3 regions of the Halomonas sp. A3H3 genome follow, and region 1 is predicted to be linked to each of the others. Evidence: predicted binding sites of a transcription regulator. Region 1 holds the regulator's gene; each other region holds the start of a gene.

Region 1 (2,266 bases):
GCCAGATATGTTCCGTTGGAGGTAGCTCAGCTAGCGTAGGAGTTCGCATGTTTTCCTTCTTCTGGCTTGGCACCGTCAAGGGCTATGGGTAACGGCGCATTCATAGCAGCCACCACTACCGGGAGCAATCGCCTGACCAAATCACGCACAGAGACCTGCTCGTGGTAATCCTTCTCCGCGATATCGCGTAGCGCATCGAGGCCAGACAAGGTAAAGATTACCGTGCCGAGCACAAAGTGTAGCCGCCAAAAACGCTCGGCGTCAGGCAGATCCGGCGTTGCTTTGCGCACAAGCTCGGTGAAGCGTGTAAACACATCGCCATACTCTTCCTGGATATAACGTCTTAGATGTCCCTGTGCTTGACTGTAGGCAAGACCCAGCAGGCGCATAAACACTTTCAAACTATTGCGCTCGGCGGGCACCGCGAGAACGGTAGTTGCCATGGTCTCGAGCAGTGTTTCCAGCGGGATAACGCGCCCGGCGTGTTGGCCCTCGAGCTCATCTAGAGCAGTATGAAAGCGCTGACTAAACGGATCCAGGTAGCGGGCAAAAACGGCCTGAATCAAGGCTTTTTTGGAACCAAAATGGTAATTAACAGCGGCTAAGTTAACCCGCGCTTTGCTAGTGATGTTGCGCAGCGAAGTTTCAGCAAAACCCCGCTCTGCAAACAGCACCTCGGCGGTGTCGAGTATACGGGTCACCGTATCAGATTGAGCCATGTCGCTCTCCAGGGAAACAGTTGTTTAAAACATAGCAAAATACTATGCCATAACGTAGGCGGGCTCAACGCTTGATTTATTGACAAAATGTGACGTATTAAATAAGCAGAAACTTAGTTTCAAACGATTAGAAAAATTGCATAGACATCGGCAATAGGCACTGACAAGCCATATACTGGACAGAGGAACATACTGTATACTTAAACACTTATTGATTAAGTCGACATTTAACTTGTTACTGTCTATTCACTATTTATGGAGTCTGGTATGTCGCGTCCGCTAACCGCTCGCCAACAGCACGTGTTTGATTTTATCGTTAAGACCATGGGCGAATTTGGCTACCCTCCTACCCGCGCCGAGATTGCCAAAGCACTTGGCTTCCGCTCACCCAATGCGGCTGAAGAGCACCTGCGCGCGCTGGAACGCAAAGGTGTTATTCGCATTATCCGCAACACCTCTCGCGGCATCCGCCTGCCCAACCAGGAACCTCAAGAAGTCCTGGATAGCGCAGTCACCGCCTTACCCACAACCAACGTGGAAGCCCCACCCACTGGCCTGCCTGTGATCGGGGAAGTAGCTGCCGGCAGCCCCATTTTGGCCGCCGAACATATTGATCGCTACTGCCCGCTACCGGCCGAGTACTTCACTCCCAAAGCTGACTATCTGCTGCGCGTACGCGGCCTTTCCATGAAGGATATTGGCATTTTGGAAGGTGATTTACTGGCGGTTCATCGCACTGACCGGGTTCGCGATGGCCAGATCGTGGTTGCCCGCCTGGACGATGAAGTAACGGTTAAACGCTTCAAACGCCAGGGGCACCAAGTGACGCTGTTTGCAGAGAACCCTGATTTTGCGCCCATTGAAATCGACCTGCGCTCTCAAGCGCTCGATATTGAAGGCGTTGGAGTCGGCGTAATTCGTGGTGGCAACGGCCAGGCACTCGGCTAATAAATCCGCTACTGCAGGTCGATATAGCGGTGGTCATTGAAGGTGGCCACCCAGTTTGGGTGATAGACCAGCAGGATGCTCAGCAGCATGCCAGTAATAAATGCCTCTGAAGGCATTAGCAGTGGTAAAAAACGCGCATACTCCTGGGCGAGATAGATCGCCTCAGGGTCTGTACCCGCGACGATAATCAGCACTACCGCCGCCAAGCCTCCTCCCAGCGTTGCCAGCGCCGCGCCAAAAAAGCCGCAGGCAAACAGAAATACCATCAAGTTATCCGGCAGGCGGCGATCTACCAGCCGCCATACCGTGCCAATAACGGCCGCCGGGACGATCCCGGTAACCAGCACATTTGCCCCCAGCAACATCCACTCATTGCTGCCAATCACCACCATGGCAATGTTGATCAGCACGTTGCTAATCAGCGCTAATGGCGCTTTAAAAACGAGTGTCATCAATACTGTAAAAACAAGGTGTAGCGTTAGCCAATCAACAGCCTGGGCACGAAGCTGCCACATCAGCATCACCGCCAGCGTAGCACCCAGCCAGCGGTGCTGAAGCGCTGAATCCGCTATCAACACCTGCCAGGGCCGCCCCCAAAG
Region 2 (2,266 bases), 160 kb from region 1:
GCGTATTCCGTCAGATCGCGGTAAAACTCCAGAATTTCTTCGGGCTGCACCACCTTATAACGCTGGGATACGACCGATAGTGGCGCTTTGGTATCCGAGCGGTAGAGCACTTTTTGCTCGGGAAACGAGTGAATACTGCCCAAGTGGCTGGCACCCTCCGCAATAAAACGCACCGGGGCTTCTTCAATGTGCCAGTTCATACCGGCCTGTTGCTGCCAGACCTCTAGCGGTTGTTGACGGGATAGCTGTTGCCCCAGGCCGTGCCAGGGGGTAGCGCCAACGTAGGCCATTTGTTCAACGAGATGGGCCATGATGAAAACTCCTAGCAATAAAAAAAGCGCTGACGTTAATCGCCAGCGCTTCATGGTTGGAAAGTAAGGGGTATGTCGCTTTGTGGATACGCATTAGTGCGATGTGCTGAAGGGAGGGGTTAATTGCCGGAAGCTATGACCGCACGATACGCACAGCCAGGGCGTTCCTTCACCGAGCGGTAGCTTCTGCGTGAAAAACAATTCTGCGGCACGCGAGCCTGCTTGACTGCCGGAAAAAGCCCCCATCACGGCAGCGGTCAGTTTGGCTAACGGAAAGCGGGAGGAGGCATCCGATAAAGGGGACGTTGGGGTATAGGATGCCCGCCACGCACCAATGGCTCCGCCCACTAGGCGGCTGCACACCGTGCCGATGCGTTGGGCGGTTTCAAGGTTAAGCGTGCAAGCGGCTGCACAGTAGAGGCAAGGCGGGGACATAAACAACACTCCTATAGGCGTCAAAGTGATCCCGTGTGCAGGATTCATAGGGGTGATATAGATCTGTAATTTTTTGGCTTTGACCTTTGAGTGGTTGCTTCGATAAGACTCTTTACTGATACTGTTCATAAGTACAGTAAAAGAGGGAGTCTATTATGTCATTGAACGTTTCACTGTTGGGCCGGGCAGATGCCGCGGCCTCATCATTACCGTTACCGCTTTACTCCAGTGCCGTACGCGCTGGGTTTCCGTCACCGGCGGATGACCACCTGGATGCCGACCTGGATTTGCACCAGTACGTGGTGAAACGACCGGCAGCAACCTACTTTGTCAGGTCGGAGGGCGATTCCATGCTGGGCGACGGTATTCACCATGGCGACCTACTGGTGGTTGATCGCAGTCTGGAAGCGCTGCCAGGTCGCATCATCGTTATCTGCGTGGACGGTGAGCTTACGGTAAAACGCTTGGAGCGAGTGGGCCAGCGCACCTACCTTCGGGCCAGTAACCCCGCGTATCCCCCCATTCCTATTGATGGTCGCGAATCCCACGTTTGGGGTGTCGTGACCCATGTGCTTCACAGCTTCCCCGGGGCAACGCTGCAATGATGGCGCTGATTGACTGCAATAACTTCTACGTCTCCTGTGAGCGGGTATTTAACCCGTCACTGGAAGGCCGTCCTGTAGGAGTGCTATCCAATAACGATGGTTGTGTCGTCGCACGCTCTAATGAGTTAAAGGCGCTGGGCGTGGAGATGGGGGCTGCTATGCACCTGTTAACGCCAGACGTACGTCGCCAAGCCGTGCTGTTATCCAGCAATTATGCGCTTTATGGCGATATGTCCCAGCGGGTGACCGAGGTGCTGGGCGAATTTTCACCCCATGTGGAGGTGTACTCGATTGATGAGAGCTTTGTAGGGTTTCAGGGCTTTGATGAAGATACGCTGGAACAACGGGGCCAAGCACTGCGAGATACAGTGAAGAAGTGGACGGGCATTCCGGTGTCGGTGGGATTTGCGCCAACGCGAGTGCTCGCCAAGGTCGCGAACCGTGCCGCTAAAAAGCACCCCGCTTATAAAGATCAAGGCGTGTGCAAGTTACTGGCTGAGAGCCCGTCTACCAAGGCGTTGTTGAAGCAGTTGCCGGTGACTGACCTATGGGGCGTTGCACGCCGCACCGGCAAGCGGTTACGCGTCATGGGTATTGAGACTGCCTGGGATCTACGTGAAGCTGACCCGAAACATATCCGGCGGCATTTTAGCGTGGTGCAAGAGCGCATTGTGTGGGAGTTGCGGGGCCAATCCTCCATTCAGCTAGACGACATGAGCCAGCCCAAACAGCAGATTATGGTCTCCCGTTCGTTTGGACGACTCACCAACGACCCCCATCAGCTACGGGAAGCGTTACGACACCATGCCGCCAGGGCGGGTGAAAAGCTGCGCAAGCAGCACAGCGTGACCAGTGCCGTCATGGTATTTATCCGCACCAACCCGTTTCGAACCGATTTACCGCAATACCATCAAC
Region 3 (2,266 bases), 3.5 Mb from region 1:
TGGCGTCGTCGAAAAACAGTTCATAAAAATCCCCCATGCGGTAGAACAGCAGTACCTCGGGGTGCTCGCGCTTGATCTTTAAATACTGGGTGATCATTGGCGTGTTGGCGGGAATAGCCTGTGACATGGGCGTCCTGATTGAGCAATTTCTTTGAGAAAGCTAAACGCAGTATTCTACGCTGAACAGACGACTCACTTGAAGGAGCGACCATAGTGCCCAGCGAAACTAGCCTGAAAAATCTTGATTTAACCCTGTTAGCTCAGCGGCTGGGGCGGCTGTGTAAGCAGTTGAATGTGGAAGTGACCGCCGCTGAGTCATGTACGGGGGGAGGCATTGCCAGCGCCATTACCGAGGTGGCGGGTAGCTCTGCTTACTTTACGACGGGCTATGTGACCTATGCGAATGCTGCTAAAACGCGCTTATTGGGGGTGCCTGAGACCACGCTGGCCGAGCACGGTGCTGTCAGCAAGGAGGTCGTCAAAGCCATGGTGCTGGGCGCCTGTAATGAAAGTGGCGCGGGCTTAGCTGTTGCCGTTAGCGGTGTTGCAGGCCCAGAGGGGGGGAGCGCTGAAAAGCCGGTGGGTACGGTTTGGTTGGCCTGGGGAGATGCTGCTGCCCAGGAAGCTGAATGCTTTCACTTTCCAGGTGACCGTCAGTCGGTGCGAGAGCAGGCCGTGCGTCAGGCCTTGGTTGGGCTGGTGGCGCGCCTGAATGAGCGCGAGAAGGCGAGCAAGACGAACCAGCCGTAAGAAAAAGGCGCATATGCAAAAAGGCTGTTGATAAAATAGATGAGAGAAAGCGCGATCAAGGATTTGTTTACGGCGCAATCTTTGGCATACTACTGGCTAATTATACAGCTTGTTATGAGGAATCTCTGAATGGCTCAGGATGACAACCGCACTAAAGCGCTAAACGCTGCACTCACCCAAATCGACCGTCAGTTCGGCAAGGGCACCGTCATGCGTCTAGGCGACGCACCGCGTGTCGTCATGCCGTCGGTTTCCACCGGTTCATTGGGTCTGGATATCGCCCTCGGCATCGGCGGGCTGCCGTTTGGCCGTGTGTGCGAAATCTTTGGCCCGGAATCGTCGGGTAAAACGACCCTGACCCTTTCGGTGATTGCTCAGGCGCAAAAACAGGGCAAAGTGTGTGCCTTCGTCGATGCCGAGCATGCGCTTGACCCCAGCTACGCAGAAAAGCTAGGCGTCAACCTGGATGATCTACTGATTTCCCAGCCGGACACCGGTGAGCAGGCGCTGGAAATTACCGACATGCTGGTACGCTCTGGCGGTGTTGACGTGATTGTTATCGACTCGGTCGCTGCGTTGACCCCGCGCGCTGAAATCGAAGGCGAAATGGGTGATTCCCACGTTGGCCTACAGGCGCGTTTGATGTCTCAGGCACTGCGTAAAATCACCGGTAATATCAAAAACGCCAATTGCTTGGTGATCTTCATCAACCAGATCCGCATGAAGATCGGCGTCATGTTTGGTAGCCCCGAAACCACCACTGGTGGTAACGCGCTGAAGTTCTATGCCAGCGTGCGTCTGGATATTCGTCGTACCGGCTCGGTGAAAGTGGGTGATGAAGTCACCGGTAACGAAACCCGCGTGAAAGTAGTCAAAAACAAGGTAGCACCGCCATTCCGTCAGGCTGAATTCCAGATTCTTTACGGCAAGGGTATCTACCACGCCGGTGAGGTCATCGACCTGGGCGTGCAGTGCAACCTAGTCGACAAAGCCGGTGCCTGGTACAGCTATAAAGGTAAGAAAATCGGTCAAGGTAAAGCCAATTCAGCGCTGTATCTGGAAGAGCACCCGGAAATTATGCTCGAAATCGAAACGCAGATTCGTGAGCAGCTCTTGGCCAAGCCCGATCCTAAAAAGGAGAAGGAAGATGCGCCTGCCGAAGCAGCGGCAGAATTGGATGCGGGTGATGACGATCTGCTGTAAGACGATACGCACTAAGCTAATGCTAGCTAAGATAAGCTGATGGCATTCACCTCCCAGCGTGATGCTACGCCCCGTGATATCGCCATTGGTTTACTGGCTCGGCGCGAATACTCCCGCGCCGAGCTTGCTCAGCGTCTGAAGAAAAAGTCTTTCGACGATGCCGCTATTGATGAGTGCCTGGACGCCTTGGTTGAACAAGGGCTGCAGTCTGACGCGCGCTTTGCGGCCAGTTTCGTGCGCTCGCGCATACTGCGTGGCCAAGGCGTGATTCGTATTAAAGGCGAGTTGCGCCAGCGCGGCATAGACCAGGAAA

What was found. Region 1 encodes LexA, which represses DNA repair genes until DNA is damaged. Its sites were predicted from a motif close to TACTGTNTANNTANACAGTA; they were not measured.
Region 2: a site for LexA is predicted at 866-885, ahead of HALA3H3_RS20300 (LexA family protein). Genes of this name have one in related genera too.
Region 3: a site for LexA is predicted at 841-860, ahead of recA (recombinase RecA). Genes of this name have one in related genera too.

The regions. Positions count from the first base shown of each region.
Region 1 covers NZ_HG423343.1:4,325,557-4,327,822, reverse strand. The annotation lists gene HALA3H3_RS19635 (L,D-transpeptidase) at 1-49, opposite strand, end outside; gene HALA3H3_RS19630 (TetR/AcrR family transcriptional regulator) at 27-719, opposite strand; gene lexA (transcriptional repressor LexA) at 987-1,667, shown strand; gene HALA3H3_RS19620 (energy-coupling factor ABC transporter permease) at 1,676-2,266, opposite strand, start outside.
Region 2 covers NZ_HG423343.1:4,483,749-4,486,014, forward strand. The annotation lists gene HALA3H3_RS20290 (DUF932 domain-containing protein) at 1-311, opposite strand, end outside; gene HALA3H3_RS20295 (hypothetical protein) at 405-746, opposite strand; gene HALA3H3_RS20300 (LexA family protein) at 902-1,351, shown strand; gene HALA3H3_RS20305 (Y-family DNA polymerase) at 1,348-2,266, shown strand, end outside.
Region 3 covers NZ_HG423343.1:868,691-870,956, reverse strand. The annotation lists gene mutS (DNA mismatch repair protein MutS) at 1-127, opposite strand, end outside; gene HALA3H3_RS03755 (CinA family protein) at 211-750, shown strand; gene recA (recombinase RecA) at 880-1,953, shown strand; gene HALA3H3_RS03745 (regulatory protein RecX) at 1,993-2,266, shown strand, end outside.